3 regions of the Streptomyces sp. NPDC102259 genome follow, and region 2 is predicted to be linked to each of the others. Evidence: riboswitches for the same ligand, from Rfam matches in the RefSeq annotation. Region 2 holds a riboswitch; each other region holds the start of a gene.
The links. A riboswitch is a leader RNA that binds a small molecule or an ion and turns the genes downstream of it on or off. The one in region 2 is predicted to bind thiamine pyrophosphate.

Region 1 (3,268 bases), on a different contig from region 2:
GAGCGCGACGCCGGAGCCGGCCAGCCAGGCGGTGGCGGGGCGGGCGCCGATGCCCACCACGACCGCGCCCGCGGGCAGCCGGGAGCCGTCGTCCAGGACGACCGCGCCGGGCTCGACGCGCTCCACGCGCGCGTGGGTGCGCAGATCGATGCCGCTGTCGGCGTACCAGGCGGCCATCGGGGCGGCGACCTCGGCGGGCAGGGCCCCGGCCAGCGGCCGGTCGGCGGCCTCGACGACGGTGACCGCGCAGCCGGCCTCCCGCGCGGCCGTGGCGAACTCGGCGCCGATCCAGCCGGCCCCGACGACCACGACGTCGTGCTGCCGGGCGAGTACGGGCCGCAGCCGTTCGGCGTCGTCCAGGGTGCGCAGCAGATGCACGCCGGGCACGCCCTCGGCGCCGGGCAGCCGGATCGGTTCGGCGCCGGTGGCGAGGACGAGGACGTCGTACGGGACGGGCCCGGCCTCGGTGTCCAGCTCGTGGTCGGCCGGGCGAAGGCCGCTGACCTCGCGGCCGAGCACCAGCTCGATGCCGAGGCCCTCGAAGTCGACGTCGAAGGCGGAGCCCTCGGCGTTGCCGAGCAGGACGGCCTTGGACAGCGGGGGCCGGTCGTAGGGCTGGTGGGGCTCCGCGCCGATCAGCGTCACCGTGCCGTCGAAGCCCTGTTCCCGCAGCGCGACGGCGGTCTGCACCCCCGCCATGCCCGCGCCGACGACCACCACGCGCCGCCCGGAGGGGCCGCCTTCTTCCTGCCTCTGCTCACTCACCTGATCACCTTAGGCGGCTGACGAATCGTCAGTCAGTGCTCGTGCGCCGTGACCTGCTCCACAACGCTGGTGCCGCTGCCCTTCTGCGACTCCCACGCCCAGGTCTCCTCGAGCCGCACCCGTCCGTCCGCCAGCTCCACGACCGTCGAGACGCAGTGGCCCGAGGACGTCGTCCCGTCATGCTTGAGCTGTACGTACCGGAAGTCGAGCCGGTCCCCTTCTCGGGTACCCACCAGATGCCCGCGTACGACGTCGCCGCCCGCGTACTCCGCCCAGATCTCGCCGCCGCTCTCGTGGTACGTGAAGCGGGTGCGGGTGCCGACCTGGCCCGGGGCCTGGTCGGCGACGGGCGCGAGGACGAGGCCGTCCAACGAGCGGGGCATGACGAAAGGCTCCCTTACAGACGCGCCGGACCACGGGCTAGGGTGGCCAACCTAGAGCACACGCGGGAGTCCGGACGCACCGGGCTGAGAGGGAGGCTGGCGGCCTCCGACCGTCGAACCTGATCCGGGTCATGCCGGCGAAGGGAGGGGCTGGACGCCCATGTCGTCTCCACGTACGTCAGACGTCCTCGTCATCGGGGGCGGGATCATCGGCCTGGTCACGGCCTGGCGGGCCGCGCAGCGCGGCTTCGGCACGGCGGTGGTCGACCCGGCGCCGGGCGGCGGGGCCGCCCAGGTGGCGGCCGGGATGCTGGCCGCCGTCACGGAACTGCACCACGGCGAGCAGACCCTGCTCGGCCTCAACCTGGCCTCCGCCCGCCGTTATCCGGACTTCGCGGCCGAGCTGACGGAGCTGACCGGGCGCGACCTCGGCTACCGGCGCTGCGGCACGCTCGCGGTGGCGCTGGACTCCGACGACCGCGCCCATCTGCGCGAACTGCACGCCCTTCAGCGGCAGTCGGGGCTGGAGTCGGAGTGGCTGTCCGGGCGCGAGTGCCGCCGCCTGGAGCCGCTGCTGGCGCCCGGGGTGCGCGGTGGGCTGCGGGTCGACGGCGACCACCAGATCGATCCGCGACGGCTGACCGGGGCGCTGGTGGCCGCGTGCGAGCGGGCCGGGGTGGCCTTCCATCGGGTGCGCGCCGAGCGGCTGTCCGTCGTGGGCGGGCGCGCCACGGGGGTCGTCACGGGGGACGGTACGGCCCTGGCGGCCGGGCAGGTGGTGCTCGCCGGCGGCAGCCTGAGCGGACGGCTCGCGGGGGTGCCGCAGGACGTGCTGCCTCCCGTACGGCCGGTGAAGGGCCAGGTGCTGCGGCTGACCGTGCCGCCGCGGTACGCGCCGTTCCTGAGCCGGACCGTGCGGGCCGTGGTGCGCGGCAGCCAGGTCTACCTGGTCCCCAGGGAGAACGGCGAGCTGGTCGTCGGTGCGACCAGCGAGGAGCTGGGCTGGGACACGACGGTGACGGCCGGGGGCGTGTACGAGTTGCTGCGCGACGCCCATGAGCTGGTGCCGGGGATCACCGAGCTGCCGCTCACGGAGACGCGCGCGGGGTTGCGGCCCGGGTCCCCGGACAACGCGCCGCTGCTCGGGCCGACCGAGCTGGCGGGGTTGCTGCTGGCCACCGGGCACTACCGCAACGGCGTGCTGCTGACGCCGGTGACGGGTGACGCGATGGCGCATGCCCTGGCCACCGGCGAGCTCCCGGACGAGGCCCGCCCCTTCACGCCCCGGCGCTTCGGCGCCACCGCACTCTCGGAGCAGCCCGCATGAACGCCCACAGGAACACCCAGGCCGCCCATGACACCCATGACGCCCGTGACGACGCCCGGGGGAACGCCCGCGTGAACGTCTCGGTGAACGGAGAGCGGCGGGAGTTCGCTGCCGGTACGGCGCTCGACAGCGTCGTACGGTCCCTGACGCCGGCGCCGGCCGGGGTGGCCGCCGCGCTCAACGAGACCGTCGTCCCGCGCGCGCAGTGGCCGTCCACCGCGCTGCGCGACGGTGACCGGGTGGAAGTCCTCACCGCCGTCCAGGGAGGCTGAGCCATGGCCGACGATCCCTTCGTCCTCGGCGGCAGGTCCTACTCGTCCCGTCTGATCATGGGTACGGGGGGTGCGCCCAGCCTGGACGTGCTGGAACGGGCGCTGGTGGCGTCCGGGACCGAGCTGACGACGGTCGCGATGCGCCGGGTTGGCCCCTCGGTGCACGGTTCCGTGCTGTCGGTGCTGGAGCGGCTCGGTGTCCGGGTGCTGCCGAACACGGCGGGGTGCTTCACCGCCGGAGAGGCCGTGCTGACCGCTCGGCTGGCGCGGGAGGCGCTGGGCACCGACCTGATCAAGCTGGAGGTCATCGCCGACGAGCGCACGCTGCTGCCGGACCCGATCGAGCTGCTGGAGGCGGCGGAGACGCTGGTGGACGACGGGTTCACCGTGCTGCCGTACACGAACGACGATCCGGTGCTGGCCAGGAAGCTGGAGGACGTGGGGTGCGCGGCGGTGATGCCGCTGGGCTCTCCGATCGGCTCCGGTCTGGGCATCCGCAACCCGCACAACTTCCAGCTGAT
Region 2 (3,268 bases):
CCAGCGGCAGCACCAACAGCACGGCGATCGTGCCGAGCACCCCGGCGAGCAGCGCCCACTGCCCGGCCCCGCGCGGTCGCCGCGCCGTCACCGACGGGTCGACCAGCCGCAACGCGGTCTCCCGCCGCCGTACGGTCCGGGCGTGCACGGCGAGGATCGCGCCGACGGCCGCGAACTGGACGATCGTGAGGACGGCGGCCGTGGACAGGTCGAAGATCTCGGAGGTCTGCCGGTAGATCTCCACCTCGAGGGTGGAGAAGGTGGGGCCGCCGAGGATCTGCACCACTCCGAAGGAGGTGAAGGTGAAGAGGAAGACCATCAGCGCGGCGGCCGCGACGGCGGGCCCCAGGGCGGGCAGGGTGACCGTGCGCCACGCCGTCGGGCGGGACGCGCCGAGCATCCGCGCCGCCTCCTCCTGCCGGGGGTCGAGCTGCGACCACAGCCCGCCCACCGTGCGTACGACGACCGCGTAGTTGAAGAAGACGTGCGCCAGCAGGATCGCCCACACCGTGGTGTCCAGCCGTACGCCCCACAGGTCGTCGAGCAGTCCGCCGCGTCCGACGAGCGCCAGGAACGCCGTGCCGACGACGACCGTCGGCAGCACGAACGGGACGGTGACGACGGCGCGCAGCACCTGCTTGCCCGGGAACTCCAGACGGGCGAAGACATACGCGGCGGGCAGCGCCACCAGGAGCGTGAGCGCGGTGGAGGCCAGCGCCTGCCAGGTGGTGAACCACAGGACGTGCCGGATGTCGGACTGCGCGAGCACGTCCCACAGCCGCCCGAAGCGCAGGCCCCCGTCGGCGCCGAGTCCCCGGGCGATGATCGCGGCGACCGGGTAGGCGAAGAAGACCGCGAAGAACGCGACGGGCACGGCCATGAGCCCGAGCCGCGCCGCGTTCCCCGCGCGGGCCGCGCGCCGGGTCACTTCAGTACGAGCGAGGTCCATGACTTGACCCAGTCGTCACGGTTGTCGGCGATCTTCGCCGGGTCCAGGGTCTCGGGGTCCTTGGCCTGCGGCCCGAACCGCGTGAACTCCGCCGGGACCGCGGCCCCCTTCCGGACCGGGTAGACGAACATGTTCAGCGGCATGTCCTGCTGGAACTCCGCGGTGAGCAGGAAGTCGAGGAGCGCCTTGCCACCCTCGGGGTTGGCGGCGTTGCTCAGCAGACCCGCGTACTCGACCTGGCGGAAGCAGGTGCCGGTGGAGACGCCGGTCGGGGCGGTGGTCGGCTTCGGGTCGCCGTAGATCACCTCGGCGGGTGGCGAGGAGGCGTACGAGACGACGAGCGGCCGGTCGGCCCCCGCCTTCTTGCCGCCCGCGGACCCGGAGAACTCCTCGTTGTAGGCCTGCTCCCAGCCGTCGACGACCTTCACGCCGTTGGCCTTCAGCTTCTTCCAGTAGTCCGCCCAGCCATCGTCGCCGTACTTCACGGCGGTCCCGAGGAGGAATCCCAGGCCCGGCGAGGAGGTGGCGGCGTTCTCGGTGACCAGCAGGTTCTTGTACGCGGGCTTCAGCAGGTCGTCGAAGGAGGCGGGCGGGGTCAGCTTGTGCTCGCTGAAGTACGCCTTGTCGTAGTTGACGCAGATGTCGCCGGTGTCGACGGGCGTGACCCGGTGCTTGCCCTGATCGGTCCGGTACGCGGGCAGGACCTGGTCGGCGCCCTTCGCCTCGTACGACTGGAACAGCCCGTTGTCGAGGGCGCGCGACAGGAGCGTGTTGTCGACGCCGAAGAAGACGTCGCCCTGCGGGTTGTCCTTGGTGAGGATGGCCTTGTTGACGGCCTGACCTGCGTCGCCGTCCTTGAGGACCTTCACCCGGTAGCCGGAGCTCTTCTCGAAGTCCGCGAGCACGCTCTTGGAGACGGCCCACGAGTCGTGGCTGACGAGGGTGACGGTCTTGGAGCCCGCCGCGGAACCGTCGTCGTCCGACGATCCGCAGGCGGACAGCGTGACGAGGCCGAGGCCGACGGCCGCGGCCACGAACGTCCTGGTGTGCACTGGATTCCTCCTGGGGTTGACCAGGAAGAGACGCGGCCCTGCCCGGACGCCCGCGGAAGGTTCCGCCGGTGCCCGGGCAGGGCGCAACAGCTTGAGTGATGACCGAACTTCCTACCCAGAATGACCTGGGCAAGGTTCAGAGGGTCTGCGGACTCTCCCGCACTCTCAGCGCTGTGGCGCTCCCCTGTCGGAATATGAAGATGTATCGATACGGATGTACTGATACCCGATAGCTGATATCGGGGTCAGACTACCGCTCGGTGGCCGCGAGCTGACCGCACGCCCCGTCGATCTCCTGACCACGGGTGTCCCGGACCGTGACGGGCACCCCGTGCGCGGCGATCGCCTCGACGAACGCCTTCTCGTCCTCGGGCCGCGAGGCCGTCCACTTCGAGCCCGGCGTCGGGTTCAGCGGGATGAGGTTGACGTGCACGGGCTTGCCGCGCAGCAGCCGGCCGAGCCGGTCACCACGCCAGGCCTGGTCGTTGATGTCGCGGATCAGCGCGTACTCGATGGACAGCCGGCGCCCGGACCGCTCGGTGTACTCGAACCCGGCGTCCAGCACCTCGCGCACCTTCCACCGCGTGTTCACGGGGACGAGGGTGTCACGCAGCTCGTCGTCCGGCGCGTGCAGGGAGATCGCGAGCCGGCACTTGAAGCCCTCGTCGGAGAACCGGTGGATGGCCGGCACAAGCCCGACCGTCGACACGGTGATGCCCCGCTGCGAGAGCCCCAGCCCGTCCGGAGCCGGGTCGGTGAGCGCGCGGATGGAGCCCACGACCCGCTTGTAGTTGGCGAGAGGCTCGCCCATCCCCATGAAGACGATGTTGGAGAGCCTGGCAGGACCCCCGGGCACCTCCCCGTCCCGCAGCGCCCGCATCCCGTCGACGATCTGATGCACGATCTCGGCGGTGGACAGATTGCGGTCCAGCCCCGCCTGTCCGGTCGCGCAGAACGGGCAGTTCATCCCGCACCCGGCCTGCGAACTGATGCACATCGTCACCCGGTCCGGGTAGCGCATCAGCACCGATTCCACGAGCGTGCCGTCGAACAGCCGCCACAGGGTCTTGCGGGTGGTCCCCTGGTCCGTCGACAGATGCCGTACGACCGACATCAGGTCCGGCAGCAGCGCCTCACGCAGCTTCTCGCGCGCACCGGCGGGGATGTCGGTCCACTCCGCCGGGTCGTGCGCGTAACGCGCGAAGTAGTGCTGCGAGAGCTGCTTGGCACGGAACGGCTTCTCACCGATCTCCGCCACGACCTCCTT
Region 3 (3,268 bases), on a different contig from region 2:
GACCACGGACGCGATGTGGTCGCGGCCGATGCGGATGCCGGCCCGGTACAGGCCGCGCCAGCCCATCGCGGGGTTGGCCTCGTGCAGTTCCCAGACCGCCGAGGTCTGAGTGACCGTCACGTCGTCGAGGACGCCGAGCGAGCCGATGATGATGCCGGCCAGCAGCAGACCGCTCATGTCGATCGACGGGTACAGACCGTGGATCAGACCGGTGTTGTCGTCCGTGTTGCCGGTGAGCGCGGCCCAGTCGATGAACACCGAGCCCAGGATGCCGATCAGCAGCAGGGAGATCAGCGTGCCGAGCACCGCGACGGATGTGCGGGCCGAGAGCCCGTGACAGAGATACAGCGCGATCAGCATGATGGCGCTCGCCCCCACCACCGCCACGGCCAGCGGGTTCGACCCCTGGAGGATCGCGGGCAGGACGAAGAAGTTCAGCACCATGAAACTGATGGCCAGCGCGACCAGCGCCATGACGCCCCGCAGTCGCCCGACGACCACGACGGCGACCGCGAAGATGATGGCCAGGACCGCCATGGGGATGCGGCGGTTCACGTCGGTGACCGAGTACTGCAGGTCCTTCGGCGCGGAGGGCTCGTAGGCGACCACGACCTTCTCGCCCTGCTCCAGCTGCCGTGACTGGTCCGGTTGGACGATCTCGGTGAACGTACGGCCCTTGTCGTCGCCGGTGTCCACCCGGATCGTGGCCCGTTTGCAGGTGCCGCTCGCCTGCTGCTGCGCGGAGGAGCCCTCGGCCGTGGAGGTGTCGCCGGTAGGGGTGTCGCCCGAGGCGTTCACCGACGCGCAGCTCACGCTCACGACCTTGGTGACCGTGGCCTGTTGGGTCTGCCGGTCGAAGCCGACCCCGGTGCGTTCGTGCGCAGGGGCTCCGCCGGGCCACAGCACCACGAGCCCCACGAGCACCGCGGCCCCGAACGGAATGATGATGGCCGCGATGATTTTGCGCAGGTGTTGGGAGACGGGGGCGGCCGGGCCGTGACTGTGGCTGTGCGAATGCCCGTGCCCGCCGTCGGAACCGGAACCGGAACCGGAGTTGTGCCTGTCGCCCGGGCCGTGACCGTGGCCGTGCCCGTCGCCGTGGCCCTCGCCAGGGGCGTCGCGATGACCACTGTCGTGGCTCTGCCCATGACCGTGTTCCCGGTCGAAGCCATATCCGTCACCAGAACCAGAACCAGAACCAGAACCAGAGCCGGCACCGGGTGTAGGACGCGGGCCCGGGCCCGGACGAGGACCGGCATCATGACCGGGGCCGTACGCCTGACCGGGCGAGGGCCCGTCCCCGTACCCCTGATTGTCCCCGTATCCCTGGCCGTTCTCGGACCCCTGCCCGCTCCCGTATCCCTGCCCGCTCGGGTATCCCCGACCGGGCCCGGGCACGGGCCCTTGGCCGTTCCCGTAACCCCGGCTGTTTCCCGGCCCCGACCGGGAGCCTGGCCCTGCCCCTGCCCCTGGCCCGGGGCCTCCACCGGAGCCCGGTCCTTGACCGGAGCCGGAACCTTGGCCACCGGGAGTGCCGACGCGTCTCAGCCCGCCGAGTCCGCCGGCGTATCCCGGCCCGCGGTCGGGGCTACGCGGCTGATCGTGACCGTCTCTGAAGTCGCGGTCGCCTCTGGGACCGCTGCCAGAACCGCTGCCGGAGCCATTGCCGGGGCCGCTTCCGGAGCCGGGTCGGCGGGGCGGCTCGGGCGGCGGGTACGGGGGCTGGTGTGTCGTGGTCACCGACCGATCATCGCAAGAACGACAGGGGCCCTCTGTTCACCGCGCCAGAATTGACGCTAGCGTGGAGACAACCTTTGCACACGCGGGAGCTCGGAGCACCGGGCTGAGAGGGCGCTGACCTCCGTCTTAGCGATGTTTCACGTGGAACGTCTCTCGAATCGAGTGATGTTTCACATGACACGTCGGCAAGCGGTAGCCGCTGCGTCGACCGCCGAACCTGTTACCGGGTAATGCCGGCGTAGGGAGTAGGTCTCATGACCAACAAGGACGCACGCACGCCTGCCTTCACGCAGAACGCGACCGGCGAAAGCACGGTCGATGTGAACGCCTCGGAGGCCGGGAAGTCCATCGGCTGGCACAAGGGGTACGTCGAGGGCGCTCGCCCCGATCTCCAGGTGCCGGTTCGTCAGGTGCATCTCACCAACGGGCAGTCGGTCGCCCTGTACGACACCTCCGGCCCGTACACCGATCCGCTCGTCGAGACCGACGTTCGCAGGGGCCTGTCGCCGTTGCGCGAGAACTGGATCATCGCCCGGGGCGACACGGAGGAGTACGCGGGCCGTCCGGTCCGCCCCGAGGACGACGGCATCAAGCACACCTCACCGCGCGGCGGTCTGCGCAACCTCGACGCGGTCTTCCCGGGTCGGCCGCGCCTGCCGCGTCGCGGCCGGGACGGTGAGGCGGTCACCCAGCTCGCGTATGCGCGCCGCGGGGAGATCACACCCGAGATGGAGTTCGTGGCCATCCGAGAGAACGTTTCTCCCGAGGTGGTACGCGAGGAGATCGCGGCGGGCCGCGCCGTGCTGCCGGCCAACGTCAACCACCCGGAGATGGAGCCGATGATCATCGGCAAGAGGTTCCTGGTGAAGGTCAATGCCAACATCGGCAACTCGGCGGTGACGTCCTCCATCGAGGAGGAGGTCGAGAAGATGACCTGGGCGACCCGTTGGGGCGCCGACACGGTCATGGACCTGTCGACCGGCCGCAACATCCACACCACGCGCGAGTGGGTGCTGCGCAACTCCCCCGTCCCCATTGGCACGGTGCCGCTGTACCAGGCGTTGGAGAAGGTCGACGGCCGCGCCGAGGAACTGACCTGGGAGATCTACAAGGACACCGTCGTCGAGCAGGCCGAGCAGGGCGTGGACTACATGACGGTCCACGCCGGCGTCCGCCTCGCGTACGTCCCGCTCACCGCCAACCGCAAGACCGGCATCGTGTCGCGCGGCGGCTCGATCATGGCGGCCTGGTGCCTCGCGCACCACAAGGAGTCGTTCCTCTACGAGAACTTCGAGGAACTCTGCGAGATCCTCGCCGCCTACGACGTCACGTACTCGCTGGGCGACGGGCTGCGGCCGGGGTCCATCGCGGACGCCAACGACGCGGCGCAGTTCGCGGAGTTGAGGACGCTGGGGGAACTCAACCGGATCGCGAAGCGTTTCCATGTTCAGACGATGATCGAAGGCCCGGGCCATGTCCCGATGCACAAGATCAAGGAGAACATCGACCTTCAGCAGGAGATCTGTGA

Region 1: another riboswitch for thiamine pyrophosphate. It lies ahead of thiO (glycine oxidase ThiO); the one in region 2 lies ahead of ACIRPU_RS23920 (thiamine ABC transporter substrate binding subunit).
Region 3: another riboswitch for thiamine pyrophosphate. It lies ahead of thiC (phosphomethylpyrimidine synthase ThiC); the one in region 2 lies ahead of ACIRPU_RS23920 (thiamine ABC transporter substrate binding subunit).

The regions. Positions count from the first base shown of each region.
Region 1 covers NZ_JBIWMA010000018.1:41,408-44,675, reverse strand. The annotation lists gene ACIRPU_RS32270 (NAD(P)/FAD-dependent oxidoreductase) at 1-720, opposite strand, end outside; gene ACIRPU_RS32265 (hypothetical protein) at 798-1,148, opposite strand; TPP riboswitch at 1,201-1,311, shown strand; gene thiO (glycine oxidase ThiO) at 1,309-2,475, shown strand; gene thiS (sulfur carrier protein ThiS) at 2,547-2,747, shown strand; gene ACIRPU_RS32250 (thiazole synthase) at 2,751-3,268, shown strand, end outside.
Region 2 covers NZ_JBIWMA010000010.1:216,687-219,954, reverse strand. The annotation lists gene ACIRPU_RS23925 (ABC transporter permease) at 1-949, opposite strand, end outside; gene ACIRPU_RS23920 (thiamine ABC transporter substrate binding subunit) at 925-2,001, opposite strand; TPP riboswitch at 2,092-2,197, opposite strand; gene rlmN (23S rRNA (adenine(2503)-C(2))-methyltransferase RlmN) at 2,252-3,268, opposite strand, start outside.
Region 3 covers NZ_JBIWMA010000006.1:228,035-231,302, reverse strand. The annotation lists gene ACIRPU_RS17460 (YibE/F family protein) at 1-1,398, opposite strand, end outside; TPP riboswitch at 1,813-2,002, shown strand; gene thiC (phosphomethylpyrimidine synthase ThiC) at 1,995-3,268, shown strand, end outside.